2 linked regions of the Methylosinus sp. H3A genome follow. The protein of the gene in region 2 interacts with the protein of the main gene of each other region in a pairwise test. Links are inferred from orthologs where the notes say so. Each region holds a gene or a part of one and is shown on either strand. Other genes may lie near its edges. The genes, in order: def and IY145_RS16550.

Region 1 (12,068 bases), 1.8 Mb from region 2 along the record:
GCGGACCAGCAGTTCGCACTCCGCATGACAATCTTCGCATTCATAGGAGTAGAGCGGCATACTGTTCCTCTCGTCCATTCCTCTCGTCGGCGGGCCGCCCAGGCGGCGCCTAAATTTAAAGCAATAACTGTACCGACGGCGCGACCCTCGCCGCGTCCCCGGCGAAAAAACCGATTGGAACGCCTTTCGCTACGCATAGAGTGTGCAGCTCTCTCCAAAACCCGGGCGCCATGTCTTCCGATCATTCGACGTCCTCCACTCGTCTGACGGCCCGTTTCATCCCCTCGCTCGAGCAGATCGACGCGGCGGCCTGGGACGCGCTCGCCAATCCGCGCGGCCTCTCGGCCGAGGAGGCCGGCGGCGAGCGCTTCAATCCCTTCATTTCCAGCGTCTTCCTGCTGGCGCTCGAGCGCTCGAAATCGGTCGGCGCGCGCACCGGCTGGACGCCGCTCTATACGATTCTGGAGAACGCCGAGGGCAGGCTCGTCGCCGCCGCGCCCTCTTATGTGAAGACGCACAGCATGGGCGAATATGTCTTCGATTTCGGCTGGGCGCAGGCCTATGAGAACGCCGGCGGGCGCTATTACCCCAAGGTGCAGGTCGCGGTTCCCTTCACCCCGGCGACGGGGCGGCGGCTGCTCGTCGCCCGCGACGCGCCGGAGGGTGCGCTGCCGGGGCTGGTTCATGCGCTGCGCGCGTTGCGCCAGGCGGCGGAAGCCTCCTCAATCCATGTCACCTTCGCGACAGAGGGGGAGGTCGGGGCGCTGGCGGCCGAGGGGTTCGCCCCTCGCCTCGGCGAGCAGTTCCATTTCTTCAACGAGAACTATCGCGATTTCGACGCTTTCCTCGCCGCGCTCTCCTCGCGCAAGCGCAAGACGATCAAGCGCGAGCGCCGCGACGCGCTGGGCGACGATCTCTCGATCGATCTCCTGACCGGGGCGGATATAAAATCCGCGCATTGGGACAAATTCTTCGCCTTCTACATGGATACGGGCGAGCGCAAATGGGGTCGGCCCTATCTCACGCGCGACTTTTTCGACCGGATCGGCGAGACGATGGCCGAGCGCATTCTTCTGATCATGGCGCGGCGCGGCGGCGACTATATCGCCGGGGCGATCAATTTTCTGGGCGACGACGCCATCTACGGCCGCAATTGGGGCGCTCTGGAGGAGCGGCCCTTCCTGCATTTCGAGGTCTGCTATTATCAGGCGATCGAATACGCCATCCGCCATGGATACAAGCGCGTCGAGGCCGGCGCCCAGGGCGAGCACAAGCTCGCGCGCGGCTATCGGCCCGTCGCCACCCATTCGGCGCATGATTTCGCCGATCCGCGCCTGCGGACCGCAGTGGTCGAATTTCTGTCGCGCGAGACAGTCGCGGTCGACGAATCCATCGCCGATTACGAGGCGAGCCTGCCCTTCCGCCGCGAGGAGTCCGGCGGGGACGGTCGATGACGCTTTCGCGCGGCGCGAGGGGGGATCACTGTGAATCTGGCGGGGGCCGCTTCTCGGGCTCGGCATGGCTCCCATTCTCGCGCGGCGTCTGCGCGCTCGCCTTGCGCCGGCGCAGATTGGCTCTGAGCGCGGCCCCCAGCGCCGCGGCGTTCTTCTTGGCCGGGGCGGGGGTCTTCTTGCCGTTTTCGGTCATTTCGGGGCTCTGATCGGCGACGCCGTCATGCGGCTCTGGTCAGGAGAGGGGGCTAGGCGGCACAAAATTTGCTGCCACTTCGCGCGGCCGCGGGTGGCCGCGAGTTCAATCCAGCACGAGTGGCGACGACGATGCAAACGACTTTCATCAGAAATACCGACGATGGCCGCAAAGTCGAAGTCGTTGGTCCTTATGTCTGCGTCGACGGCAAGCCGGTCGCCGACTCGGTCGTCGAGGTCAAGGACCACCCCAATCGCTTTGCGATTCTGCACACGCTTCCCAACGCCGCCTTCATGGCCGGCCCGGTCGTTCTGACCGCCGAGGAGGCCTCGGTCGTGCGTGGCGCGCTGCTGATGGCCAAGCCCTCGCCGACCGATCCGGTCGCCATCAACGAGCAGCTCCGCCACGCGGTCAACGCGCGCAACCGCGAGTCCGGCATCGAGTAATCGCTTCGAATCACGGGCGCAGGCCCCCTCCCTCACTATGCGTGAGAGGGGGCTTCGCAACGCTCAATAATCGACGGCGACGAGATAGAGCCCATGCGGCGGGGCGACCTGCCCGCAGCGGGTTCGGTCCTTCGCCTCGAGCGCGGCGCGCAGATCGTCGACGCTCCATCTGCCGGAGCCGACATGCTCCAGCGAGCCGGCGAGCGAACGCACCTGATTATGCAGGAAAGAGCGCGCGCAGGTGACGATTTCTATGATGTCGCCCATGCGGCGCACATCGAGCCGCTCCAACGTCCGCACCGGCGAGTTGGCCTGACATTCCGTCGAGCGAAAGGTCGTGAAGTCGTGGCGTCCGACGAGCGCCTGCGCGGCTTCGTGCATGGCCTCCGCATCGATGCGGCGCTTCACATGCCAGGCGCGGCCGCGCTGCAGCGTCAGCGGCGCGCGGCGATTGTCGATCACATAGCGATAATGCCGGCGGATCGCCGAGAAGCGCGCCTCGAAAGTTTGCGCGACTCTGCGCGTCTCCAGCACGGCGATCGGGTCCGGCCGCAAATGGGCGTTGAGCGCGTCGCGCAGCCGATCCTCGCGCCATTCGCGCGTAAAATCGACATGGCCGACCTGTCCCAGCGCATGCACGCCTGCGTCGGTGCGCCCGGCCCCATGCACGACGCGCCGCTCGCCATGCTCCAGCGCCGCGACCGCCTCCTCGAGCCGTTGCTGCACGGAGGCGCCATTCGCCTGCCGCTGCCAGCCGACGAAGGGCGAGCCGTCATATTCGATGGTCAGCGCATAGCGGTAGGCAGCGCGCCCTTCGCCCTCCCCTTCAGGGGGAGGTGGGGGGACGGCCTCGAATGTGGTCGCCATCGTTATGTCGCCAAAGTCATGCCGGGGGCGAGTGGGCGGCCGCGCAAAAAATCGGCGATTCCCATGGGCGCCTTGCCGCCGCGCTGCACCTCGACGAGCCTGAGCGCTCCCTCGCCGCAGGCGACGAGGCCCTTGTCGTCGAGCGCCGCGCCGGGCGCGCCTTCGCCTTTCTCGAGCCTCGTGCGCAGCACTTTCACGCGCTCGCGCCCATGGCCGAGATCGCTCTCGAAAAAGGCGCCGGGAAAGGGCGAGAGGCCGCGCACGAGATCGTGAATCTCGCGCGCCGGGCGCCGCCAATCGATGCGGCTCTCGCTCTTGTCGATCTTCTGCGCATAGGTGACGCCCGCCTCCGCCTGCGGCGTGAAGGCGAGCGCGCCGGCCGCAAGATCGCGTAGCGATTTCGTCATCAGCTCGGCGCCCGCGGCGGCGAGCGCGTCGTGCAGCTCGCCTGTCGTCATATCCTCGCCGATCGCAACGCGCGCGGTCGCGGCGACGGGGCCGGTGTCGAGCCCGGCCTCCATTTTCATCACCATCACGCCGGTCTCGGCGTCGCCGGCCATGACGGCGCGCTGGATCGGCGCCGCGCCGCGCCAGCGCGGCAGCAGCGAGCCATGCAGATTGAGGCAGCCGAAACGCGGCGCGTCCAACGCAGCCTGCGGCAGAATGAGCCCATAGGCCGCGACCACCGCCACATCGGCGCCGAGCTCGGCGAAAGCGCGGATCGTCTCCTCGCTCTTGAAGCTCTTGGGCGTGAAGACGGGGATCGACAGTTTCTCGGCCAGTCGATGCACGGGCGAGAGCTTCAGCTCCATGCCGCGGCCGGCCGGCGCCGGCGCGCGCGTGTAGACCGCCACGACCTCGTGACCCTCAGCGACGATTTTCTCGAGCAGCGGCGCGGCGAAATCGGGCGTGCCCATGAAGACGACGCGCATGCTTTCGATCACGCCTCGACCTTATCCGCGACGGGGGCGGCCGGGGCGGCGCGGGCGGCGGCCTTGGCGAATTTCTTCACCACGCGGTCGCGCTTCAGCCGCGAGAGATGGTCGATGAACAGCCCGCCCTCGAGATGGTCGATCTCGTGCTGGAGCACAGTGGCGAGCAATCCGTCGGCCTCGATCTCCTGCGTGGCGCCGGTGCGGTCGAGATAGCGCACGCGCACGCGCGCCGGGCGCTGCACATCCTCGAAATAATCGGGAACGGAGAGACAGCCCTCCTGATAGACGAAGAGCTCCTCGGAGACCCAGACGATCTGAGGATTGATGACGAACAACGGATTCTTCGGCTCGTCGCCGCGCGTGGCGTCGGCGACGACGATGCGCTTGGGAACCGCGATCTGGATCGCCGCGAGGCCGACGCCGGGGGCCTCGTACATGGTCTCGAGCATATCGTCGAGGAGCTGCTGGAGCTCGCCGTCGAAGGTCGTGACGGGCTCGGAGACGAGCCGCAGCCGCGGGTCGGGCAGGGTGATGATGGGACGAATGGCCATTTGCTTGCTTTCGCGCCTGGACTTTCTGGCGGTCTCGACCGTCGAGATAGGGATGCGCCCGGTCTCCGTCAAATGGACGCCGGCGCGGCTTTAGCGCAGATTATATTCCGCTTCCGCGCGCAATGTAAGAGATCGGGAGCCGCGACAGGACGGTCTGCCGAAGCTTTCCGCACCCCGGGGAGGGCCCATGCTTCCTCGCAGGCGGGGCTGTGCGCCGGCGCACTTTCGCGCGTCGTGAAAGCCGGCTACGACTTCGGCCGTCCGCCGCTGGCGCGCGACGCGAAAAATCGTGGAGCCCGATCATGACCGCTCTCATCTCTCTCGGCGTATTGGTTCTCGCCGTCCTCTGGCTCGTCGGCTCCTACAATGGCCTGGTGACGCTACGGCAGCGCTGCCGCCAGGCGTTCTCGGACATAGATGTCCAGCTCAAGCAGCGCCATGACCTCATTCCCAATCTGGTGGAGACGGTGAAGGGCTACGCCGCCCATGAGCGCGGCACGCTCGAGGACGTCGTCGCCGCCCGCAACAAAGCTGTGGCCGCGCAGGGCCCGCAGGCGCAGGGCGCCGCCGAGAGCGCGCTCAATGGCGTGCTCGGCCGGCTGTTCGCCCTCGCCGAGAATTATCCGGATTTGAAGGCTAATCAGAACTTCCAGCAGCTGCAGAGCGAGCTCTCCGACGTGGAGAACAAGATCGCGGCGTCGCGGCGCTTCTTCAACAACGCCTCGGCCGAATACAACGCCGCCCGCGAGAGCGTTCCCGCCGCCTTTTATGCGGCGTCTTTCGGCTTCTCGCCGCAGGAGTTCTTCAATCTCGAGGAGGGCGAGCGCAAAGCCGTCCAGGAGACTCCCAAGGTGCAGTTCTAAAAAGGGAAGTTTCCCCCTTCTCCCCTCGCGGGAGAAGGTGGCCCCGCGCAGCGGGGTCGGATGAGGGGGCGCCGCGATGACAATCCCCAAAGAGTTGATGCTGCGCCTCGCCCGCGAGCAGCGCGCCACTGCGGTAAACGCCGAGGCGATGATGTGGCGGGCCCTGCGTGGACGCCGTCTCGGCGGTTTCAAATTCCGCCGACAGGTTCCGATCGGTCGCTACATCGCCGATTTTGTTTGTTTCGAAGCGAGGCTGATCGTGGAGATCGATGGGCCGTCCCACGACGCCGATTTGCAGCAGAAGCGGGATGCCTCCCGCGATCAATGGCTCGAGCAGCAAGGCTTCCGCATCATGCGCCTCTCGAATGATCTCGTGATCGGCTCGCCTGAATTGGCGACGCAGCGCGTCGCGCGAGCGTTGCGAGATTGCGCGGCTTCCCCTCATCCGGTCGGCTCCGCCGACCACCTTCTCCCGCAAGAGGAGAAGGGAGAATAGCCCCATGTTTCACGCCTATGGCCTCTACACCCATATTCAGGCGAACCGGCTGCGCTCGCTGCTGCTGCTCGCGGGCTTCGTCGTCCTGCTGCTGGCGCTGATGTTCGCTGTCGCGCTTCTCTATGAGGCGTCGCAGGATGGAACGCTGCCGCAGATCATGGCGCGCGCGCTGCGTGATCTCGAGCATGGCTGGCCGATCGCCTTTGGCGCGGCCGGGCTGTGGTTCGTGATCGCCTATTTCTTCCATCAAAAGCTTATCGACGCCGCCACCGGCGCCGGCGACGTGACGCGCGAGGACGCGCCGCGCCTCTATAATCTCCTCGAGAATCTTTGCATCTCGCGCGGCATTCCCATGCCCTCGCTGAAGATCATCGAGGATGGCGCGCTCAACGCCTATGCCTCCGGCGTGAGGGAAGGCCATTACGCCGTCACCGTCACGCGCGGTCTCATGGAGACGCTGGACGACGCAGAGATCGAGGCCGTGCTCGGCCATGAGCTGACCCACATCCGTAATCGCGACGTTCAGCTCATGGTGGTCGCCGCCATTTTCGTGGGGATTTTCGCTTTCGTCGGCGATCTCGTGTTCCGCAATTGGGGCGGCTTTCGCTTTTCGTCCAAGCGCGCGACCGAGGAGGGGCGCGATCGTGGCGTGGCGAGCGGCGCGGGCCTCGCCATCGTCATCGCTCTCGCGATCATCGCGCTGAGCTGGGGGCTCTCTGTGCTGATCCGCTTCGCTATCTCGCGCTCGCGCGAGCTTCTCGCCGACGCCGGCTCGGTGGAGCTCACCAAAAATCCCGACGCGATGATCTCGGCGCTGCGCAAGATCGAGACGTATGCGACGATGCCGGACATGCCTTCGCGCATGGGCGCCTTTTTCATCGAGAGCCCGGCGCGCAAGGCGCGTGCGCTATTCTCGACGCATCCTTCCGTCGATGATCGCGTCGCCGCGCTGGTGCGCTATGCGGGCGGCCGCGACATGCCGAAGCTGGAGCCGCCGCCGGCACCGATCGAGGACCATGGGCCGTGGGAGGCCGCGCCGGCTCCGACGCAAGCGCCCGGCTTTCTGCCGAGCGACGGCCGCAGCCCGCTCGATCCGCCCTCGCATGGGCCGTGGGGTTAGCCTGTCGCGTAGCGGGCGAAAAACTCGCTCGCCTCGCGCAGCGATCGGCGCGCCTCGGGCATGAAGGCGGCGCCCAATTGCCAGCCATGCGGCACGACTGGGAAAATCGTCAATTCGACGGCTGTTCCCGCCGCCATGGCGCGCTCCGCGAGGCGGCGCGAATCGTCGAGCAGCAGCTCATCCTCGCCCACATGGATCAGAAGCGGCGGCAGGCCGGAGAGATCGCCGAGCAGCGGCGAGGCCTCGGGATCGCGAACGCTCGCCTCGCCGAGATATTGCCGCGCGGCGAGCCGCAGCGCGCGCCGCGTGAAGATCGGGTCCTTCCCCTCATTGGCGCGCGCCGAGGCGCCGCTGGCGGAAAGATCGGTCCAGGGCGAGAATAGCGCCGCGGCGCGCGGGAGCGGCAGGCCGCGCGCGCGCAGCCGCAGCATCAGCGACAGGGCGAGGCCGCCGCCGGCCGAATCTCCGGCGATCACCAGCGGCCTGCGCGCGGCGAGACCTTCATAGGCGGCCGCAACATCGTCGAGCGCGGCGGGAAATCGGTGTTCCGGCGCCAGCCGATAGGCGGGGGTGAAAACGTCGAAGCCGGCCTTTGCGAAATAGCGCGCGGTCGAACGGTAGAGGCGCGGCGCGCCGGCCATGAAGGCGCCGCCATGCAGATAGAGCAGCGTCGCTTCGGCCGATCGCGCCCTGATCCACTCGCCGGGAATCTCGGGGTCGGCCTCGGCGGCGCCGGCCGGCGGCCAGGGCCAGCGCAGATTCAGCGCCCGCGCCGCCGCCTCGGCGCCCGCCTCGCCATTGACGCGCGGGCGCACATAGCGGCGCAGGGAGGCGCGCGAAAGACGCGCCGAAAGGCTCGCCATGGCGCCCTATTTCGCAGCCGCTGGAGGAAGGGGCGTCGCCGGCTTTTCCGCCGACGGGATCGTCGCCGCGAGCAGCGCGTCGAGCTTGTCGTCGATGAGACCGGAGGCCTTGGCGCGGCTGTTCCAGAGCATGGCCTCGGAATGATTCTTCTCGACGCCGAGCCCTTCGGCCAGCAGTCGCGCCAGCCGGTTCTGCGCCACGACATTGCCGGCCGCGGCCGCCCGCCTGAGCAGCTCGACCGCATGGGTCCGGTCGCGGGCGACGCCGGCGCCGTTGAACTCCATAATGGCGAATTCGACCATGGCCGCCGTATGGCCGGCCTCGGCGGCCTTGCGGAGCCATTTCGCCGCCTCGGCCGGATCGGCGGCGACGCCGCGGCCGTTCTTGTAGAGCAGCGCCAGCGCATAGGCGGCGTCGGAATTCTCGAGCGTCGCGGCGCGCCGGAAATAGGCGATGGCCCGGGCGAAATCGGGCTCCGTGCCGTCATTCTCGAGCGCCGCCTCGCCGAGCAGCTCGAGCGCCGCCGGATGCTCCTGCGCCTTCTCGAGATAGGCGCGGGCGAGCGCGTGATCCTTCAGCGTGTCGCGGCCGGTGAGCGCCGCCGCGCCGAAGAAATAGGCCGCGTCCCGGCCGCCGGCGTCGGCGGCGCGGCGGAACCATTGCATCGCCTTGGCCCGGTCGGGCGCGACGCCCTGCCCGTCGAGATAGAGCCGGCCGATCAAGGTCAGAGCGGCGGCGTCCTTCGGGTTGGAGGCGAGGCGCTTCTCGGCCTCGCCTCTGGCGGCGACATAATCGCCGCGCTGATAGGCGCCGAAGGCGAGATCGGCCGCCGGCGCTGTCGGCTCGGCGGCGACGGCCGCGCCGGCGAGCAGGCAGAGCGCGAGCGCGAGGCGAAGCCGCGTCGTCATCGCGCCGCCTCCGCCGCGAGCCGCGCGGCGTCGCGAACGGCCTCCGCGGGGCCGCGCGGATCGTCCCAGACCGCCTCGGCCAGAAGGACGAATTCGGCGCCCGCCGCCGAGAGCGGGCCGATTTCCGCGAGGCTGCGCGCTAAGGCGACGCATGGCGTGTTGAAAATCTCCGCCCACCAGGCGACGCGCTCCGCGGTCCAATCGAGCGTAAGCGGCTCACCCTCTTCGCCGATATCGCCGAAGAGGAGATAATCCGCGCCCGCCTCGCCGGCGCGCATCGCCTCGTCGCGCGTGGCGAGGCCGCCGACGCCGACGATGAAATCCGGCGAAAGCCGTTTTATCGCCGCGGCGAGGCGCTTGTCGTCGAAGGCGAGATGCAGCCCGTCCGCGCCGCAGCGCGAGACGAGCTCCGGCTCGCCCTCGATCAGCAGAGCGACGCCGGCGGGCTGGGCTATGCCGGCGACGGCGCGGATGGCGCGCTCGGTCGCCTGCGGCGGCATAGTCTCGAGGCGCAACAGCAGGCTGGCGACCTCGGCGGCCGCGAGCGCGGCCGCGAGGCGCGGCAGAAAGTCCTCCACCTCGGCGAGGCGCGGCGTCGCGAGATAGAGGCGGGCGAAATCTTCGGGCGGATCTTCCGACATGGGCTCTTCTTCTACGATTCGGCGGCGGCCGATTCAATTCGGCGCGAATCCGCGCCGTTGTATGGCGCCGCGAAGCGGATTATGCGACTGCGCAGGCGGAACGGCATGAGCGGCGGAATTGCATGAGCGGCGGAACGACATGAGCGGCCCTCGCATATTGATCGTCGACGACGAGCCGCAAATGCTGCGCGTGCTGCGGCCGGCGCTGGCGGCGAGCGGCTATGAGACGCTGGAGGCCGCGACCGGACGCGAGGCGCTGAAGGCGATCGCCGCCCGAGCGCCGGACGCGGTTCTGCTCGATCTCGGCCTGCCGGATATGGACGGCAAGGAGGTTCTCCGCCAGGCGCGCGCCTTCTCGCAGGCGCCGATCATCATTCTCTCGGCGCGCGAGCGCGAGGCCGAGAAGATCGCCGCGCTCGACGCCGGCGCCGACGACTATGTGGAAAAACCCTTTTCGATCGGGGAATTGCTGGCGCGGCTGCGCGCGGCGCTCCGCCATGGGGCGCGGACCGCGGCCGAGGCGAGCGAGATAGAGAGCGGCGGGCTGCGCGTCGATCTTGCGCGGCGGCTGGTGACGAAGAAGGGCGTGGCCGTGAAGCTGACGCCCAAGGAATATGAGCTCTTGGCGACGCTCGCGCGTCACGCGGATCGTCTGCTCACCCATCGCCAGATTCTGACGGCGGTCTGGGGGCCGGCGCATGGCGAGGACACGCAATATTTGCGGGTCTTCATCGGCCAGCTGCGCGGCAAGATCGAGGAGGACGCCTCGGCGCCCGCGATCATTCTGACGGAGCCTGGGGTCGGCTATCGTTTCGTGCGGCTGTGACGGCGTGCGCTCAGCGCGCCTTGTGGCAGACGATCCGAATCGCCTGTCCCTTGGCGAGACCCTCGCTGGACTCGACCGGGACGAAGCGGCAGCGGTCCTGCGCATGTTCGGCGACGGCGAAAACGGCCGGCTCGGCGACAGGCGCGGCGCTGCGCGACAGCAAGGCCTTGCCGCCCGCGAGAGCGACGGTCGCGCCCAGAATGACGAAGGCGATCTTGACCGCGGAAGCGGTCTCGACGGGGCGCGAGGCGAATTCGGAAACGGCGAATGTCATTGGTCTCTTCCTTTGAAGCTCGTGTCGTGGGCGTCGCGCCCTCTCGAATGATGCGAGTCTTAAGGGAGGGCCGCCCTTGCGTTTGTGCGCGAGGGCACAGAGGGAGCCGGCGGATCAATAGGCCTTGCGGCAGACCCAGCGGGTGACCTGGCCGCGCACGCCGTAACCCTCGTCGATCTCGACGTCGACGCGGCGGCAGACGCTCTGCGCGGCTTCGGCGCCGGCGAAAGTCGCGGGCTCGGCGACGGCGACGACGGCCTCTGTCGGGGCGAGGGGGGCGGCGACGCTCTGCGCCGTGAATCCCGTGGCCATGACGGCCTTGGCGCCGGCGAGCGCGACAGTCGCGCCGAGAATGACGAAGGCGATCTTCAGAGCGGAAGTGGTCTGAACGGGACGCGAAGCGAATTCCGAAACGGCGAATGTCATTGTCTCTACTCCCCCAGCGTCGCGGGCTTCGCGCCCGGCGAACGATGCTGTTTTTAGGGGAGCGACGTGCGCGTGTTTGTGCTTAGGCGCACAGGGGAGGAGGCGCTTCATCGAGGGTTCGCGTAACATTTTGCCGCCCCCTCTCCCGCGCGAGCGGGGGAGGGTGAGGGAGGGGGCAGCTTACCCACCGACCACAGTGGTGATCACCTGTCCTTCGCGGGCCAGCGTGATCTTCCAATAATAATGGCGGTTGACCGTCGCTCGCTCGAGGTCGCGCGTCGTGGCGATCTTCTCGTCATTCACCGCGAGGATCACATCGCCCTTGTGCAGATTGAGCTGCGCGGCGACCGATTCGAGGTCGATCTCCGCCACGACGACGCCATTGACCGCGCCTTGCACGGAGAATTCCTCGAGCACGGCGGGCGAAATATTGACGACTGTGGCGCCGGCGAAAGGCGAGGGGCCTTTCACTTTCACCGCGTCGCGCGCCGGCGTTTCCGGAGCGGCCGAGAGCTTCAAAGGCACGGCGATCGTCTTGCCGGAGCGCAGCACGCCGAGCGTCGCCTGACCGCCGAGCGGCCTGGTGGCGAGGCGATAGCCGACCGCTTCCGGATCGTCGGCCGATTGGCCGTCGACGGTGACGATCACGTCGCCGCGTTTCAGCCCCGCCTCGAGCGCCGGGCCCTTGGGATAGAGATCGGCGATGAGCGCGCCGGCCGGGCGCTCGAGCCCCAGGCCGTCGGAAATCTCTTTGGAGAGGTTCTGCAGCGTCGCGCCGAGCCAGGGACGTTTGACCTGCTTGCCGCCGCCCTTGGCCGCCGCCACGACGATCTTGACCATATTCACGGGGATCGCGAAGCCGATGCCGACCGAGCCGCCCGATTTGGAGAAGATCGCCGAATTGATGCCGACGACGCGCCCGGTCATATCCACGAGCGGCCCGCCGGAATTGCCGGGATTGATGGAGGCGTCGGTCTGGATGAAGAAGCCGTAATCGGAAATGCCGACCTGCGTGCGCGCCAGCGCCGAGACGATGCCCTGCGTCACCGTCTGCCCGACGCCGAAGGGATTGCCGATGGCCAGCGCGAGATCGCCGACCTCGAGCGCGTCGGAATCGCCGAGCTCCATCGTCGGATAATTGGCGGGCTCGGTCAGCTTCAGAACGGCGAGATCGGTGCGCGGATCGCGCAGCAGGATTTTCGCC
Region 2 (16,309 bases):
CGCGCGGCCGGCGCGCTGCATTTTCTCGCCCGATCGGGAAAGGCGCCCGCCCTCGCCGCCGCCTATCCACCCAATGCGTTCGACGCAGCGGCGCTCGCCCGCGAGATCGAACGCGCGATCGACGAACACGACGTTTTCCTCGCGGGCTTTCTCGATCGTCCGCCGCAGACCAATGAGGCGGGACGCTCCAGCGTCATTCTCGGCGGCGCGCTGATCGTCGCCGCGGCGACGGGCCTGCCTTTGGAGACATTGGAGATCGGCGCCAGCGCCGGCCTCAATCTCAATTTCGATCGCTACGCCTATGATCTTCGCGTCGGCGCTTTCGGCGCGCCTGCGGCGGAGCTTCGCCTCGCCTGCGATTGGCGCGGCGCGGCGCCCTCGCTCGAGACCGCATTGCGGATCGTCTCCCGCGCGGGTTGCGATATCGATCCGCTCGATCCGAGCGACGCCGAACATCGCGCGCGGCTGCTCGCCTATGTCTGGCCCGATCAGATGGAGCGTCTCGCCCGCATGGAGCAGGCGCTCGTCCTCGCGGCCGCGCGTCGCGAGCGGGTCGAGCGCGCCGACGCCGGCGACTGGCTCGCGACGCGGCTGTCGGCGCCGCCCGCTGGGAGCCTCGCGCGCTTCGTCTATCACACGGTCGTCTGGCAATATCTGCCGCCCGAGACGAAGCGCAATGCGATGGCCACGCTCGAGGCCGCAGGCGCGGCGGCGACGCCCGAGACGCCGCTCGCGCGGCTGCAAATGGAGGCCGATGGCGACACACGCTCGGCCGCGCTCACGCTGACGCTCTGGCCCGGCGGCGAGAGCTTTGCGCTGGGGCGCGCCGATTTCCACGGCCGCTGGATCGAATGGAGCGGCGCCGGCCCTCATCGCGCCACCTAGCTTCCGTTGTGCGCGCCTCTGCGGCGCCGCAGCGCTTTTCGCCGCTTGCGCGCCGACCCATGTGGTGGGAGCATCATCATCGACGGAGCCGACCAGGTTTCCACTCGCCGGCGCCGGACAACGGGAGCAGGACATGAGTGAAACGAGAACGTCCGGCGCGGCGAGAGCCGAAGGCGCGCGACTGATCGCGCTTGTCGGCCCCTTTCAGAGCGGCAAAACGAGCCTATTCGAGAGTCTGCTCGCGCGCTGCGGCGCGGTGCAGCGGCAAGGCTTCGTGCGTGACGGCGCCACCGTCGGCGACGCCTCGCCGGAAGCGCGCGCCCATGCGATGAGCGTCGAATGCAACATCGGCCGCGTCGATTATCTCGGCGACCGCTACACTTTCGTCGATTGTCCCGGCTCGGTCGAATTCGCGCATGAGCAGCGCCGCGTCCTCGCCGTCGCCGATGCGGCGATCGTCGTCGCCGAGGCCGATCCGCGCAAGCTGCCGGCACTGCAGCTCGTCATGCGCGCAGTGGAGGAGGCGCGCGTTCCGCACTTCCTGTTCCTGAACAAGATCGACGCCGCTGCAGGAAATCTGCGCGACTCTCTCGCGCTGTTGCAGACCGTCTCGCGCACGCCGCTGTTGTTGCGGCAAATCCCGATTTGGAACAATGGCATTGCGGTCGGCTTCATCGATCTCGCGCTGGAGCGCGCCTATGTCTATCGCGAGCACGCACCCTCTGCGGTTGTCGACATGCCCGCCGGCGCAACCGTGTCGGAGAAAGAGGCGCGCTTCTCCATGCTGGAGCGGCTCGCCGATTACGACGACACGCTGATGGAGGAGCTGCTCACCGACATAGAGCCGCCGCGCGACCAGATTTTCGACGATCTCGCCAAGGAGCTGCGCTTCGGCCATGTCGCGCCCGTCTTCATCGGCGCGGCGGAGCGCGGCGCCGGCGTGACGCGCCTGCTCAAGGCGCTGCGCCATGAGGCGCCGAGCGTCGCTGCGACACGGGCCCGGCTCGGAATCGCCGAGACCGGGCCCGCCCTCGCGCATGTGTTCCGCTCGGTCCATACGTCGCACGGCGGCAAGCTGTCGCTCGCGCGCGTGCTGCGCGGCTCCTTCTCCGATGGGCAGACGGTCGCAGGCTCGTCGGGCGCCGAAGAGAAAATCAGCGGCGTGTCGTCGCTGCTCGGCGCCACGACGATGCGCCAGGCGAAAGCGGAAGCGGGCGAGACCGTCGCTTTCGGTCGGCTCGACGGCGTCGTCGCCGGCGACGCGCTGCAGGACACGCGCGCCGGCGCGCCCGACGCTCCGGCTGCGATCACGGCGCCGCACCCGGTCTATGCGCTGGCGCTCTCCGTCGGCGACCGCAAGGACGAGATGCGTCTCGCCGCCGCTCTCGCCAAGCTCATCGACGAAGACCCTTCGCTCGTCTTCGTCCATGACCAGGCGCTCGGCGAAATGAAGCTGCTCGGCCAGGGCGAGATGCATATTCGCGTCGCGCTGGAGCGCCTCGCGTCGCGCTATGGCGTGACCGTCTCCACCCATGCGCCCGCCATCGGCTATAAGGAGACGATTCGCCATGCGGTGAGCGTGCGTGGACGCCACAAGAAGCAGTCGGGCGGCCACGGCCAGTTCGGCGATGTGGTGTTGGAGGTGGCGCCGCGCCCGCATGGCGAAGGCTTCGCTTTCGCCGAGCGCGTCCATGGCGGGACTGTGCCAAAACAATACTTTTCCTCGGTCGAAGCCGGCTGCCGGGACGCGCTGACGCGCGGGCCGCTCGGCTTTCCCGTCGTCGATGTGGAGGCCGTCCTCGTCGACGGCTCCTATCACAGCGTCGATTCCTCCGACATGGCGTTCCGCACGGCGGCGCGCATCGGCATGGCCGAGGCGCTGGGCAAGGCCGAGCCGGTGCTGCTCGAGCCCATGCTCGCCGTGTCGATTTTCGCGCCGAGCGAGGCGGTCTCCCGCGCCACCGGCATCGTCTCGGCGCGACGCGGGCAGATATTGGGCTTTGGACCGCGCCCAGAATGGGACGGTTGGGACGAGCTCGACGCGCTCATTCCGGAGGCCGAGATGGGCGATCTCATCGTCGAGCTGCGCTCGGCCAGCTCGGGCGCCGGATTTTTCGAGGCGTCCTTCGATCATCTCACCGAGATGGTCGGTCGGCAGGCGCATGAGGTCGTCGTCGCCCGCAGCGCCGCCGGCCATTGAAAACGAGACAGCTGCGTTTCGGAACGAAACGCAGCTGGCGCGGTTCTTGATCCGGCACAGGCGACGGCGAAGCATTGTCCCATTTTGGCAATGCTCGCATTTGGTCCCATCCGATTGGCGGATCGAAGGCGAGCGGGCTCGCGCCCTGCGGACCAGAGACGGCGGCGGTCTATACTGGAATGAATAAATGCAGGCTAAGACCGCGACGGAATTCGTGACTCTTCGGTCGCGGAGCGAGCGGCTGTTACGTCCTTCCGGCATCGAAGGCGCTGGAGAAATGCCATGGGGCACGCATTTCTGCCAGTTCTATGAGGATGTCGACGATCTTCTCGACATTGTCGCTCCCTATTTCGCGGCGGGCCTCGCCGGCAATGAGCGCTGCCTGTGGATCGCCTCGCCGCCTTTGACTGTGGCCGTCGCAAAGGCGCGTCTGTCCTCGCTGGTGCCCGATCTCGAGTCCGATCTCGCCCGCCGCCGCATCGACATCGTGAGCAGCGACGATTGGTATTTTCGCACCGGAAAAGTGGACAGCGATCAACTGGTCGACGATTTGCGGGCGGCCCATGACGCGGCCCTGCACGACGGTTTCGACGGGTTGAGGGCTTGCGGCAACGCCTTGGAGTTCGACGCCTCGGACTGGCCGCTCTTCATGGCCTATGAGAACGGGCTCGGAGCGTTACATGGCTCCCGCCGCATGTTGACACTCTGCTCTTATTCGTTGCGGCTGATCGGCGCCGCCGAGATCGTCGAGGTGATCGCTCGCCATGAATTCGCGCTGATCCGCCGCGGCGGCCGCTGGGAGACGATCAAGAGCCTCGACTATGAACGCGCGCGCAAGGCGCTGCGGCGGAGCGAGGAGCAGTTTCGCCTGTTCACCGAGGCCGCGCCTGCGTCTGCGATTTTCACGCTGGACCCGCAGGGACGGATCATCGGCTGGAGCGAGGCGGCCGAGCGCGTCACCGGCTGGAGCCGCGACGAGATTCTGGGCCTCCGGCTGTCGACCCTCCATCCCGCCGACGCGCATGACGAAGCGCTGCCGGGCTCCCTCGCGGAGGGGGGCGTCGTCAAGCGCCAGGACATGCGCCGACGGCGGGACGGCTCGATCTTTCCGGCGGAGGAGTTGATCGCCGCGCTGCGCGACGACGCCGACAATCTCTACGGCTACGCCGTCATGATCAGCGATCTCAGCGAGAGATCGCGGGCCGAGCAGGAGCGCCGGGCCAGCGATGCGCGCCTGCGCGCGATCGTCGAAGGCGCGGTCGACGCGATCGTCATCATCGACGAAAAGGGCGTCATTCTTTCCCTGAATTCCGCAGCGACGCGGCTCTTCGGCCATAAGGCGGAGGAAGCGATCGGCCAGCCGATCGACATTCTATTCCCGGAGCCGTTTCGCGACGCACGTCTCGACCAGATCCCCGCCGACGAGGCGGCGCTCGCCGCATCCGATCCTGAACGCCTCGGCTGCCGCAAGGACGGCTCGGTCTTTCCTCTCGAGCTCTCCATCAGCGAAGCCGCGCATGACGGCGAACGGCTGTTCGTGCTGTTCCTGCGCGATCTCACCGACCGTCACCGGGCGGAGGCGCAGATGCGCAAGCTGCGCGCCGACCGTCTCGATCTGATGGCGCAAATGGCGGCGAGCGTCGCCCATGAGATCAATCAACCGCTCTCGGCCATCTCCACCTATCTCAGCGCCGCGCGCCGCGTGCTACGACGCGGCCCAGTGGCGACGACCGACATAGAGACGATCCTCGACAGCGCCGTCGCGCAGGTGACGCGCGCGGCGCAGATCATCAGCCATTTGCGCGGCTTCGTCACCCGCGCCGAGCCCGACAAGACGCTGCAACGACTACACGACATCATCCAGGACGCCTGCGCCTTCACCGATATGGCGCGCAGCAATGTCAAGGTGACGACCACGCTCGATCTCGAGGCGCCCGACGACAACGTCATCGTCGACCGAATTCAGATTCGTCAGGTGCTGGTCAATCTGAAGCGCAACGCCATAGAGGCGATGCACGGCGCGGAGAAACGCGAGCTCGTGATCTCGACCCGTCTCGTCGCGGGCGGCATGATCCGCACCGACATCGTCGACACCGGCGCAGGACTGTCGGAGGAGGTCGCGAATGTGCTGTTCGAGCCCTTCATCACCACCAAGGCGCATGGGCTCGGCGTCGGCCTGCCCGTCTCTCGCGCGATCGTGGAGGCGCACTATGGGAAGCTCTGGGCGGAGCAGAACCCCGGCGGCGGCGCGACACTGAGCTTCACCCTGCCGCTCGCGGACGAGCGGACCGAGGGAGAGTGAGAAGCCTCTCGAAGGCCGAGTCGACCAACCGATAAAGCGGGGCGTCGAATTTGGGCGACGCCCCGCTCGGATATTTCTCCGCGCGGGGCGTCGCCCGAAACGCGTTCGGAAAGGTCAGGTCAGATACTGACCGCCGTTGATCGTCAGCGTCGAGCCGGTGATGAAGCTGGCGTCGTCCGAGGCGAGGAACACGACCGCGCGCGCGATCTCCTCCGGCTCGCCGAGGCGGCCGACCGCGATATAGGGAATGATGTGCTTGTCGAGCACGTCCTGCGGAACCGCCTTCACCATCTCCGTGGCGATATAGCCGGGCGCGATGGCGTTGACGGTGACGCCCTTGGAGGCGCTCTCCTGCGCCAGCGCCTTGACGAAGCCGATGTCGCCGGCCTTGGAGGCGGAATAATTCGTCTGGCCGGCCTGGCCCTTCTGGCCGTTGATCGACGAGATGACGATGATGCGGCCGAAGCCGCGGTCACGCATGCCGTTGATGACCGGACGGGTGACGTTGAACAGCGAGTTGAGATTGGTGTTGATCACCGCCTGCCACTGCGCGAGCTCCATCTTGTGGAACAGGCGATCCTTGGTGATGCCGGCGTTGTTGACGAGAATCTCTACCCCGCCCAGATCCTTCTCGATCTGCGCGATGGCGGCGGCGCTGGCGTCATAGTCCGACACGTCGAACTTATAGACCGGAATGCCGGTCTCGGCCTTGAACTTGTTGGCGGCCTCGTCGTTGCCGGCGTAGGTCGCGGCGACATTATAGCCGGCCGCCTTCAACGCCTTGGAGATCGCCTCGCCGATGCCGCGCGTGCCGCCCGTCACAACCGCTGTTCTGCCCACCTCGTTCCTCCTTCATCGAATTTTCAAAAAATTGGCCGCGAGCCTCGAAGGCTCGCGGCCCTGATATTTAGCGCTCGATCGTCAGAGCGATGCCCATTCCGCCGCCGATGCAGAGCGTGGCGAGGCCGCGCTTGCCGCCGCGACGGCCGAGCTCGTAGAGCAGCGTCGTCAGCACGCGCGCGCCAGAGGCGCCGATCGGATGGCCGATGGCGATGGCGCCGCCATTGACGTTGACGATGGCGGGATCCCAGCCGAGATCCTTGTTCACGGCGAGAGCCTGCGCGGCGAAAGCCTCATTGGCCTCGATGAGATCGAGGTCGGAGATTTTCCAGCCGGCTTTCTCCAGCGCCTTGCGCGAGGCCGGGATCGGCCCGGAGCCCATGATCGTCGGATCGACGCCGGCGGTCGCCCAGGAGGCGATGCGGGCGAGCGGCGTGAGGCCGCGCTTGGCCGCCTCGGCCGCCGTCATGATGACCAGCGCCGCCGCGCCGTCATTGAGGCCGGAGGCGTTGGCCGCCGTCACCGTGCCCTCCTTGATGAAGGCCGGCTTCAGCTTGGCGACGCCCTCGAGCGTCACGCCATGCTTGATGTATTCGTCCTGATCGACGATCACGTCGCCCTTGCGGGTGGAGACGGTGAAGGGGACGATCTCGTCCTTGAACTTGCCAGCCTTCTGCGCGGCCTCGGCCTTGTTCTGCGAGGCGACGGCGAAAGCGTCCTGCTCGGCGCGGCTGATCTGCCACTTGGCGGCGACGTTCTCCGCAGTGATGCCCATGTGGTAATTGTTGAAGGCGTCGGTGAGGCCGTCGACGATCATGGTGTCGACGAATTTCACGTCACCCATCTTGGTGCCGGCGCGCATGTGAGCGGAATGCTGCGACAGCGACATCGACTCCTGGCCGCCGGCGACGATGATCGTCGCGTCGCCAGCCTGGATCTGCTGGGCGGCGAGCGCCACGGCGCGCAGGCCGGAGCCGCACACCTGATTGACGCCGAAAGCGGTCTTGTCCTGCGGCACGCCGGCCTTGATGGCGGCCTGACGGGCCGGGTTCTGTCCCTGCGCGGCGCCCAGCACCTGGCCCAGGATGACCTCGTCGACGTCGGCGGCCTCCAATTTGGCGCGCTCGATAGCGGCCTTGACAGCGACCGCGCCCAATTCATGGGCGGGCGTCGAGCCGAAAGCTCCGTTGAACGATCCCACAGCAGTGCGCGCCGCGGAAACGATCACGATCTCCGTCGTCATATCGTTCTCCTGATTGGTCGGGCTGGCGCCGGCGGACGCCGCTCGCGCACGTTGAGCATTTTGCAGCAAGGCTCGTCAAGCGCCGGACGCGCGCATCGTTGACGCGGCGCGTCAATTCTTCGGGCGATGGAGGCCGAATTCGGCGGCGAGCCGCTCCAATTCGCTCCTCTCCGTCTCCGCCAGGCCGGGCTCGAGCAGCGCCCGCAGCCCAAGCCCGCGCAGCCGATCGACGAAGCCGGCGGCCGCCGGATCATCCGCCTCACGCCCGAAATAGGCGGCGACGCGGCGCGTCAACCCCTGCGCATGGGCGGCGAGGATGGGCCGCAGCTCCTCCTCCCCGCTCGCGCCGAGGACAATGGCGAGAAAAAAGCGCATCCGCCCGCGGCCCAGCATCAGATTTCGCAGCGCCTCGAGCACATCTTCCGACGCGGCGCCGGCCTCGTCGCGCTCGGCGCGGTCGTGGGCGGCCTGCAAAAGAGCGACGAAGAGATCGGCCTTGCGCGGAAAATAATAAGTGAGGTGGGATTGCCGCACGCCCGCGGCCTTGGCGACGCGCGGCTGGGTGAGCGCCTCGACGCCGTCCTTTTCGACGATATCGAGCGCGGCGTTCAATATTCGCTGTCTGACGCTGATTTCCGCCGTCACTGCATTTCTTTCCGGGCGCGACGCGGCTCCCTACCAAAAACCTGCTCGCTTGGGCAATGCGTCGGCTCGCCCGCGCCGTCCTTTTCGTATGGGTCGCTCTTTCATCCGGGTCGCTCTTGCCAAATCCATATTGGTAACTTACCAATATTTTCGAAAAATGCGATGGGGGCCGAAATGATATCTGTCGGGAGACGCCGGCTCGGCGCTGCGCTTTTCGGCCTCCTGTCGGGCGCGGGCGTCGCGGCCGCGGGGAGCGCCGAGGATGAAACGGCGGTGAAACATCTGCTCATGCAGAGTTTCGACCGTCCCGACGCGCCGCTCGCCGTCGATCCGATCGTCCTCGACGGCGACATCGCCATCGCCGATTGGGCGCAGGGCGAGCAGGGCGGCCGCGCTCTGCTGCGCCGCAAGGACGGCAAATGGGAAATCTCGCTCTGCGCCGGCGACGCGCTGAAGCAGAGCGCCGCGCTGGAGAAGCTCGGCCTCGCGCGGCCGCGGGCGCAAGCGCTGGCCGCCTCGCTGGCTGCGGCCGAGCGCCGGCTCTCCCCTGCCCTGCTCGAGCGCATGTCGCGCTTCGACGGCGTCGTCGCCGTGGACAGCGCGGGCGGCCACACGCCGCTCGACCCGCACCACCGGCCGATCCCCTGATGCCGCTGACCCGCCGCGCGCTGATCGCGAGCGCGAGCCTCCTCGCCGCCTCTGCGGCCGAGCCGGCCGGCGCCGGAGCCGCGCGCGAATTCGGCGTTCTTACCGTAGAGGAGAGCGGCGCCGGCGATCCGCTGCTGCTGATCCCGGGCCTCGCCTGCGGAGCTTGGGCGCTCGCGGACATCGCCCGCCGCCTCGCGCCGCGTTTTTCGATCCACGCTCTGACGCTGCCGGGCTTCGACGGCCGCCCGCCGATCGCGGCGCCGATGATCGCGCGCGTCGCCGCCGACATCGCCGCCTATGTGGCGGAGCGCCGACTGGAGCGACCGATCCTCGTCGGCCATAGCCTCGGCGCCTTTGTCGCGCTGCGAGCGGCGCTGCTGCGGCCGGAGCGGTTCGGCGGCGTCGTCACGCTGGACGGCTATCCGGTCTTCCCCGCCCTCGCTAGCGCAACAGCCGATGAGCGAGCGGCCGCCGCGACGCGCCTCGCCGAGCAATTCGCCGCCGGCGATCCGGCGCGCTTTCTCGCGACGTTGCGCGCCTTTCTGACCGCGCGCATGAATGATCCGCAGCAGGCGGAGCGTTTCGCCGAGCGCGCCGCGCGCAGCGATCCTGCCGCGACCGCCGCCTATGTGGTCGAGATGTTGTCGGCCGATCTGCGGCCCGAGTTCGCACGGCTCGAGACGCCGCTGCTCGCTCTGGCGGCGACCAACTCCTATCTCGCAGGCCGCGCCGAGGAGGATATCTGCGCCTTCTACGCCGGACTGCTCGCCGAAGCGCCGAAAGCCGCGATCGCGCCGATACGCGAGGCCCGCCATTTCGTCGCGGTCGATCGGCCGGATGTCGTCGCCGCCGCGATCGAATCCTTCGCGGCGGGATTGCGCCTCGGACGCGCGTGACTGTGTCCCGAAGGTCACAACCTTCGGGAATCTCCCGATCGAGGCGGAACCGGCCGCCCCTTCGGCTTGCCACAAAAGCCTTGGTCAGTTACCAAGAAAATGGAAGCAGAACCGTATCCCGGTTCGCGCTGCGCGAGAGGCGGATGATCCAGGCGAGGCGGATGACGAAGGCACGAGGAGCGACGCCACGCCCGGCGCGCGCCTTTGTCGCACTGCTCGCCGTTCTGCCGCTGCTGCTGCAATTGCTGTTCGCCGCCACGCCTTTCGCACTCGCGACGAGCGCCAGAGCCGAAGTCGCCGTCACCGCTCCCAATTGCGAGACGCAGGATCATCGGCCCGCCCCCGCCGGCGGAGGCGCGCATTCCCATTGCTGCCTGCTCTGCGAATGCAGCGCCCGCGATGGAGCCGCCGTCATCGGCTCCTTCATCGTCGCCGAGATCGGCGCAGACGCTCACGCGACGCCGATCCGTGCGGCTCCCGACCGGCCGCGACATGCGCCGATCGGCTGGACGACATCCTGGTCGTCGCGCGCGCCGCCTCTCTTCTCCTGATCGAAACAACCGCGCGGCCAAGCCGCGCCCCGCTTTCCGCTTCGAACGGCGCGACGCCGTCTCAGGAGACTTCCCATGTATCGCAGGTTTCTCTCGCGCGGCGTCGCCGCCAGCGCGCTTATTCTCGCCACCCCCGCCGCCTTCGCGCAATCGGCGCTGCCGCCGATCGATATCGGCGGCGACGCGCCCACGACGACGGCGTCGCGACAGAGCGGCTCGCTCACCGTTCCCTCGGTCGCGGAACAAAAGCGCCGCGTCGAGCAGACTGTCGGCTCGGTCGCCTTCGTGGACGCCGCCTCGCCGCAGATGCAGACGCGCCATATCGCCGATCTGCGCGACGCGCTGAAGGATGTGCCCGGCGTCTTCGTCGACACGCGCTATGGGCAGGAGCTGCGCCTCTCCATGCGCGGCTCCAATCTCACGCGCGATTACCATCTGCGCGGCTTCGAGCTGCTGCAGGATGGCATTCCGATGAACTATGCCGACGGCGGCGGCGACTTCTATCAGATCGACCCCAAATATTTCCGCTCGATCGAGGTCTATAAGGGCGGCAACGCGCTCGCCTACGGCTCCTCGACGTTAGGGGGCGCGATCAATTTCGTCTCGCCCACCGCGCATACGGCGCTCGCGCCCAATATTCTGGCTATCGACGGCGGCAGCTTCGGCTCCATCCGCGGCCAGGCGCAAGTCTCGCGCGTCATCGGCGACTTCGATTTCCTCGTCAACGGAACCTTCTCGCATTCGGATGGGTTCCGCACCCATTCGCAATCCGATTATGTGCAGATCAACGGCAATCTCGGCTATCGCTTCTCCAATAATATCGAGACGCGCTTCTATTTCGGCGTCTATGACACCAATCAGCAATTGCCCGGCACGCTGACGCTGAACAATGCGCGCACAAATCCGACGCTCGCGACTCTGCCCTATATCGCCGGCTTCGGCGCGGACGGCTTCGGTGCCGATCAGGCGCGCAATGTCCGCAACCAGCGCATCTCCAACAAGACGACATTCGAGACCGACATAGGCCGCATCGACGTCGACAGCTGGTTCGTTCACAATTACCTCTATCATCCGATCTTCGTCGTCATCGAGCAGGAAGGCGAGAGCTGGGGCTTCGCTCCGAAGCTCACGACGAAATTCGAGATCGCCGGCCATAGAAACGAGCTCACCGTGGGCGGGCGCGTGTGGGGCGGCGGCTCCACCGATAATTGGTATTCCAATTACAATGGCGCGAAATTCAATCCCTATGGCGCGATACCGGCGAATTTCGCCAATGCGGCTTTTTCCTTCCCGCCCTATTCCTTCAACGGCCTCGCGCAATTCGGCGCCGCGGGTTCCTGCTTCGGCTTCTGCGGAACCTTCATCAATCCCGGGCTGAGCGCGCAGATCCGCAACAACCGCATGGCGGCGCTCAATCTCGAGGCCTATTTCGAGGATCGCTTCTATATCGCGCCGCAGCTCGCTCTGATGTTCGGCGCGAAAATCTTCAGCGACGATCGGCGCTATTCCGTGCTCGGCGGCATTCCCTATGAGCCGCTCGCCAATCACACGGAAAAGAATTATCGCGGCATCGTTCCCAAGGTCGGGCTGATGTTCCAGCCGACGCCGGAGATTCAATTCTTCGCCGATATGACCGGCAGCCGCGACGTTCCCGATTTCATCGATCTGACGCAGGGCTTTTTCCCGCCGACGCCGGGCGCCTCCTTCACGCCGCTCGCTTCGCAAAAGGCCTGGACCGGCGAGATCGGCTCGCGCGGCAAATGGGATCGCTTCTCCTGGGATGTGACTTTCTATCACACCGAGCTGCAGGACGAATTGCTGAAGTTCAACGCCAATCCCGGCGCCGGCGTGCCGGCGACGACCTTCAACGCCAAGCGCACCATGCATCAGGGCGTCGAATTCGCCGGCAGCGTCGATTTGTGGCGAGACATCACGGCGCCGGGCGCGGACGATCTCTTGAAGCTCACGCAAGTGTGGACCTGGAGCGACTTCCGCTTCGTCGGCGACGCCAATTACGGAAACAATCCGCTCGCTGGAATTCCGCGCCATGTGCTGCGCACGACGCTCGCCTATAGCCGGCCGGACGGGCTCTATCTCGCGCCGTCGATCGACTGGGTTCCGGAGGGCTCCTATGTCGATTACATGCACACACTGCAGACGCCGGGCTATGTGCTGATCGGCATGCAGGCCGGCATGAAGCTGCCTTACGGGCTGACCTTCTATGTCGACGCGCGCAATCTCGCCGATCGGCGTTACATCAGCGATGTGACGACGGTGATCGACGCGCGGGCGTCGAATCCGGCGGCCTTCTATCCAGGCTATGGCCGCGCGGTCTATGCCGGCATGAAATGGGCGTTTTGAATCTCGATGCGCGAAGCGATCCGTCGGGATCGCTTCGTCGCGACGCTCACGCCATTCCATTTCGAACGCCGCGCCCTAGATGAGAAGTAGCCCGATTTGGGATCACTCCTCATGCCGCAGCAACGCTCCTGGCCATTCTTCCCTTCGCTGCCGCAAGCCATGCTGCGCTACGACCTCGCCGCCGGGCTGACGCTGGCGGCCATCGCCATACCGGAGCAAATGGCCACGGCGCGGCTCGCAGGCTTTCCGCCGCAGATCGGCTTTTTCGCCTTTCTCGCGGGCTCGCTCGCCTTCGCCGCCTTCGGCTCCAATCGCTTTCTCTCCTCCGGCGCGGATTCGACGATCGCTCCGATCTTCGCCGGCGCGCTCGCCCTGTTGGCGACGCGCGGCTCGCCGCAATTCATGGCGCTCGCCTCCTTTCTCGCGCTGCTCGTCGGCGGCATACTCATTCTCGGCTTTCTGCTGCGCGCCGGATGGGTCGCCGATCTCCTCTCCGTTCCGGTGACGACCGGCTTTCTCGCCGGCATATCGATTCACATTCTGATCTCGCAGCTTCCCGCGCTGCTCGGCCTACCCAGCGTCGAAGGCAGCGAATTCTATCGCGTCGCCGAAATGGCGAAGCATTGGCGCGAGGCCGATCCAGCCGCCATCGCCATCGGCCTCGGTTCGCTCGCGACCATCATCATCGGGGAGAAGATCAGCCCCAAGCTGCCGGGCGCGCTGATCGCGCTCGTTGGCGCAGCCTTCGCCGTCCGCTATTTTCATCTCGAGGATCACGGCGTCGCCGTGCTCGGCAAGGTCTCGACGGAGTTTCCGCATCCGCGCTTTCCCGAGATCGCGCCCGCCGATATTCCGCAAATCGTCGGTCTCGCCATCATCATCGCCATGGTGATCATGGTGCAGACGGCGGCGACCTCGCGCTCCTTTCCCAATGAGGAAGACCGCGCGCCGGATGTCGATCGCGATTATTTCGGCGTCGGCGCCGGCTGTCTGCTGGCTGGGCTCGTCGGCGCTTTCGCCGTCGACGCCTCGCCGCCGCGCACGGCGATCGTTTCGGCGACCGGCGGGCGCTCGCAGCTCTCCTCCATCGTCGCCGCGCTGGTCATCGCGGCTCTGCTGCTGTTCGGCGCCGCGCTGCTCGAGCATGTGCCCAACGCCGCGCTCGCCGGGGTGCTGCTGTTCATCGCTGCGCGCATCTTCCGCCTGCAAGTGATGCGCGACATTTATTCAAAAACGCGCGGCGAATTCGCGCTGGTGGCGCTGACCATGGCCGCCGTCGTCGCGCTGCCCGTGCAGACCGGCGTGTCGCTCTCCATTCTGGCGTCGCTGCTGCATGGCGTATGGACGACGACGCGCGCGCGCCTCATCACTTTCGCGCGCGTGCCGGGAAGCTCGGTGTGGTGGCCCAGCTCGCCCGTCGGGGACGAGCCTTGCGGCGAGCGATTGGAAGGCGTGCTGGTCGCGGCCTTTCAAGCGCCGCTGTCTTTTCTCAACGCCTATGGTTTCCAGAGCGATTTGCGCGAGGCGATCGAGGCGGAAAAGCCGACGCTCGTCGTGCTGGAGGCGAGCAATATCGTCGAGATCGATTACACGGCGGCGCGCATATTGCGGCAGGCGATCGAGGATTGCCGCGCTGCGGGCGCGGACTTCGCCATAGCGCGGCTCGAATCCGTGCGCGCGCGTGAGGCGCTGACGCGTTTCGGCGTGATGAGCACGCTCGGCGAAGGGCGGCTCTTCCACAGCGTCGACGAGGCGACGCGGTCGCTCGCGCCCGCCGCCGTCGCCTCGAAGATTGCGGTTCCCACTCTCGTCCCGCGCAGGAGCCGCGCGTTCACGCCGCCTTCTGCTTCGGCGTGATGAGCTTGCGATTGGCCAGCACTTCGGCGATCTGCACCGCGTTCAGCGCCGCGCCTTTGCGCAGATTGTCGGAGACGCACCACAGAACCAGACCGTTCTCGACAGTCGGATCGTCGCGAATACGCGAAACATAGGTCGCGTCCTCGCCCGCCGCTTCATGCGGCGTAATGTAGCCGCCGGGCTCGAGCTTGTCGATGACGAGCACGCCCGGCGCCGCGCGCAGAATGTCGCGCGCCTCGTCGGGCGACAATGGATTCTCGAACTCGATGTTGATCGCCTCGCTATGGCCGATGAACACCGGCACGCGCACGCAAGTGGCGACGAGCTTGATCTTCGGGTCCAGAATCTTCTTCGTCTCCACCACCATCTTCCACTCTTCCTTGGTGAAGCCGTCCTCCATGAAGACGTCGATCTGCGGAATGAGGTTGAAGGCGATGCGCTTGGGGAATTTCTTCGATTCCATCGGATCGGAGACGAAGACCGAGCGCGTCTGCGAGAACAGCTCGTCCATGCCCTCCTTGCCGGCGCCCGAGACCGATTGATAGGTCGAGACGACGACGCGCTTGATCTTGGCGGCGTCATGCAAGGGCTTCAGCGCCACGACGAGCTGCGCCGTCGAGCAATTGGGATTGGCGATGATGTGCTTCTTGCGGAAGCCGGCCGCCGCATCGGCGTTGACCTCCGGCACGACGAGCGGAACATCCGGGTCCATGCGCCAAGCGGAGCTGTTGTCGATGACGACGCAGCCCTGCGCGCCGATGCGCGGAGCCCATTCGCGCGCGACGTCGCCGCCGGCCGACATCAGGCAGATGTCCGTGTCGGAGAAGTCGTAAGTGTCGAGATGGCGGCATTTGAGGATCTTGTCGCCGAAGGACACTTCCGTCCCGATGGAGCGCGACGAGGCGAGCGCGACGACTTCCGAGACCGGAAAGCGGCGCTCCGCCAGAATGTCGAGCATTTCGCGGCCCACATTGCCCGTGGCGCCCGCGACGGCGACCTTGTAACCCATGGTTGCGAACTCCTTTTCGGCCCGCTTATGACGGCGGGCGCGCCTTTTGTCGAGACGGGAGAATCGAACAGGCGAAGCAATCCCGCGGGCCGAAGGCGGCCCGGAGACGGCTTCGCATCTGGTTCGCGAACGAGCCCGACTCCGCGCCGGGGCTCGACATCAGAAGGGCATTCCGACCGCCATATTGCCGCCCGAGCCCATGCTCACCGGCGCGCGGCCGCCGAAACGCGGCGTCTCGTCGTCCTTCTTTTCCTTTTTGGGCGGAGACTTGCCCGGCGACCAGCCCTCGAGCTCGCCGAATTGGCGGTTCTCGGCCTTGGCCGGCGGCTTGCCGGGCGCGGCAGCCTGGCCGGCCGTGGCCTGCTGCTGTTTGTTTTTCTTCGGCTTCGCCTTGGCGGCTCCGGCGGCGGACATGTCCAGCCGGCTCGGGTCGAGCGTATCCTCCGCTCCCGCGGAGAGCGGAAGCGCAGACGAAAAGGCGAAAATAGCGGCGACCAGAAGAAGCGGGCGCAATCGCATGGCGGCTACTCCTCAAGCATCGGGCTCCAAAATGCCCCCACGCCGGGAAAAAGACAAGTTCCGGCGAATCTGCGGCGAAGACTGTGAGACAAACCCGGCGCCATTGCGGCGCCGGCTCCGCTTCACTCGCCCGTCGTTTGCGCGATCGCCAGATTTTTGAGCTCGGCGATGGCCGTGCCGGGCAGCAGGCTCTTCGGACAGGCGTTGGAGCAGTTCAGAATCGTATGGCAGCGATAGAGGCGGAAAGCGTCGTCGACATAGGCGACGCGCTCGGCTGTCGCCTCGTCGCGGCTGTCCACCACCCAGCGATAGGCCTGCAACAGCGCGGCCGGGCCCAGGAATCGATCCCGATT

The links.
Region 1: the proteins of IY145_RS16550 (region 2) and def interact in binary tests that used the Escherichia coli proteins (3 or more experiments, as listed by UniProt). The link is inferred for Methylosinus sp. H3A from one-to-one orthologs.

What each region holds. Positions count from the first base shown.
Region 1 is NZ_JADNQW010000005.1:1,143,354-1,155,421, reverse strand. Bases 2,674-5,473 are described here. They hold def (peptide deformylase), read right to left. Parts: upstream 4,447-5,473; coding sequence 3,901-4,446; downstream 2,674-3,900. Other genes in these bases: IY145_RS08460 (endonuclease domain-containing protein), read left to right, coding at 5,386-5,473; IY145_RS08465 (LemA family protein), read left to right, coding at 4,749-5,309; fmt (methionyl-tRNA formyltransferase), read right to left, coding at 2,963-3,892; truA (tRNA pseudouridine(38-40) synthase TruA), read right to left, coding at 2,674-2,960. In the rest of the region: IY145_RS08500 (zinc ribbon domain-containing protein), read right to left, coding at 1-60; IY145_RS08495 (GNAT family N-acetyltransferase), read left to right, coding at 231-1,454; IY145_RS08490 (hypothetical protein), read right to left, coding at 1,480-1,647; IY145_RS08485 (hypothetical protein), read left to right, coding at 1,779-2,093; more of truA, read right to left, coding at 2,157-2,673; more of IY145_RS08460, read left to right, coding at 5,474-5,805; IY145_RS08455 (M48 family metallopeptidase), read left to right, coding at 5,810-6,925; IY145_RS08450 (alpha/beta hydrolase), read right to left, coding at 6,922-7,788; IY145_RS08445 (tetratricopeptide repeat protein), read right to left, coding at 7,795-8,697; IY145_RS08440 (thiamine phosphate synthase), read right to left, coding at 8,694-9,338; IY145_RS08435 (response regulator), read left to right, coding at 9,478-10,164; IY145_RS08430 (hypothetical protein), read right to left, coding at 10,175-10,438; IY145_RS08425 (hypothetical protein), read right to left, coding at 10,553-10,864; IY145_RS08420 (Do family serine endopeptidase), read right to left, coding at 11,045-12,068. UniProt on the Escherichia coli protein: Removes the formyl group from the N-terminal Met of newly synthesized proteins. Requires at least a dipeptide for an efficient rate of reaction. N-terminal L-methionine is a prerequisite for activity but the enzyme has broad specificity at other positions.
Region 2 is NZ_JADNQW010000005.1:2,910,483-2,926,791, reverse strand. What follows is about bases 13,421-16,177. They hold IY145_RS16550 (aspartate-semialdehyde dehydrogenase), read right to left. Parts: upstream 15,438-16,177; coding sequence 14,403-15,437; downstream 13,421-14,402. Other genes in these bases: IY145_RS16540 (succinate dehydrogenase iron-sulfur subunit), read right to left, coding at 16,079-16,177; IY145_RS16545 (hypothetical protein), read right to left, coding at 15,597-15,956; IY145_RS16555 (SulP family inorganic anion transporter), read left to right, coding at 13,421-14,428. In the rest of the region: IY145_RS16605 (DUF2332 domain-containing protein), read left to right, coding at 1-885; IY145_RS16600 (elongation factor G), read left to right, coding at 1,019-3,085; IY145_RS16595 (PAS domain S-box protein), read left to right, coding at 3,273-5,387; phbB (acetoacetyl-CoA reductase), read right to left, coding at 5,502-6,227; IY145_RS16585 (acetyl-CoA C-acetyltransferase), read right to left, coding at 6,295-7,470; IY145_RS16580 (TetR family transcriptional regulator), read right to left, coding at 7,582-8,115; IY145_RS16575 (copper uptake system-associated protein), read left to right, coding at 8,290-8,763; IY145_RS16570 (alpha/beta fold hydrolase), read left to right, coding at 8,763-9,659; IY145_RS16565 (hypothetical protein), read left to right, coding at 9,821-10,210; IY145_RS16560 (TonB-dependent receptor domain-containing protein), read left to right, coding at 10,286-12,571; more of IY145_RS16555, read left to right, coding at 12,683-13,420; more of IY145_RS16540, read right to left, coding at 16,178-16,309.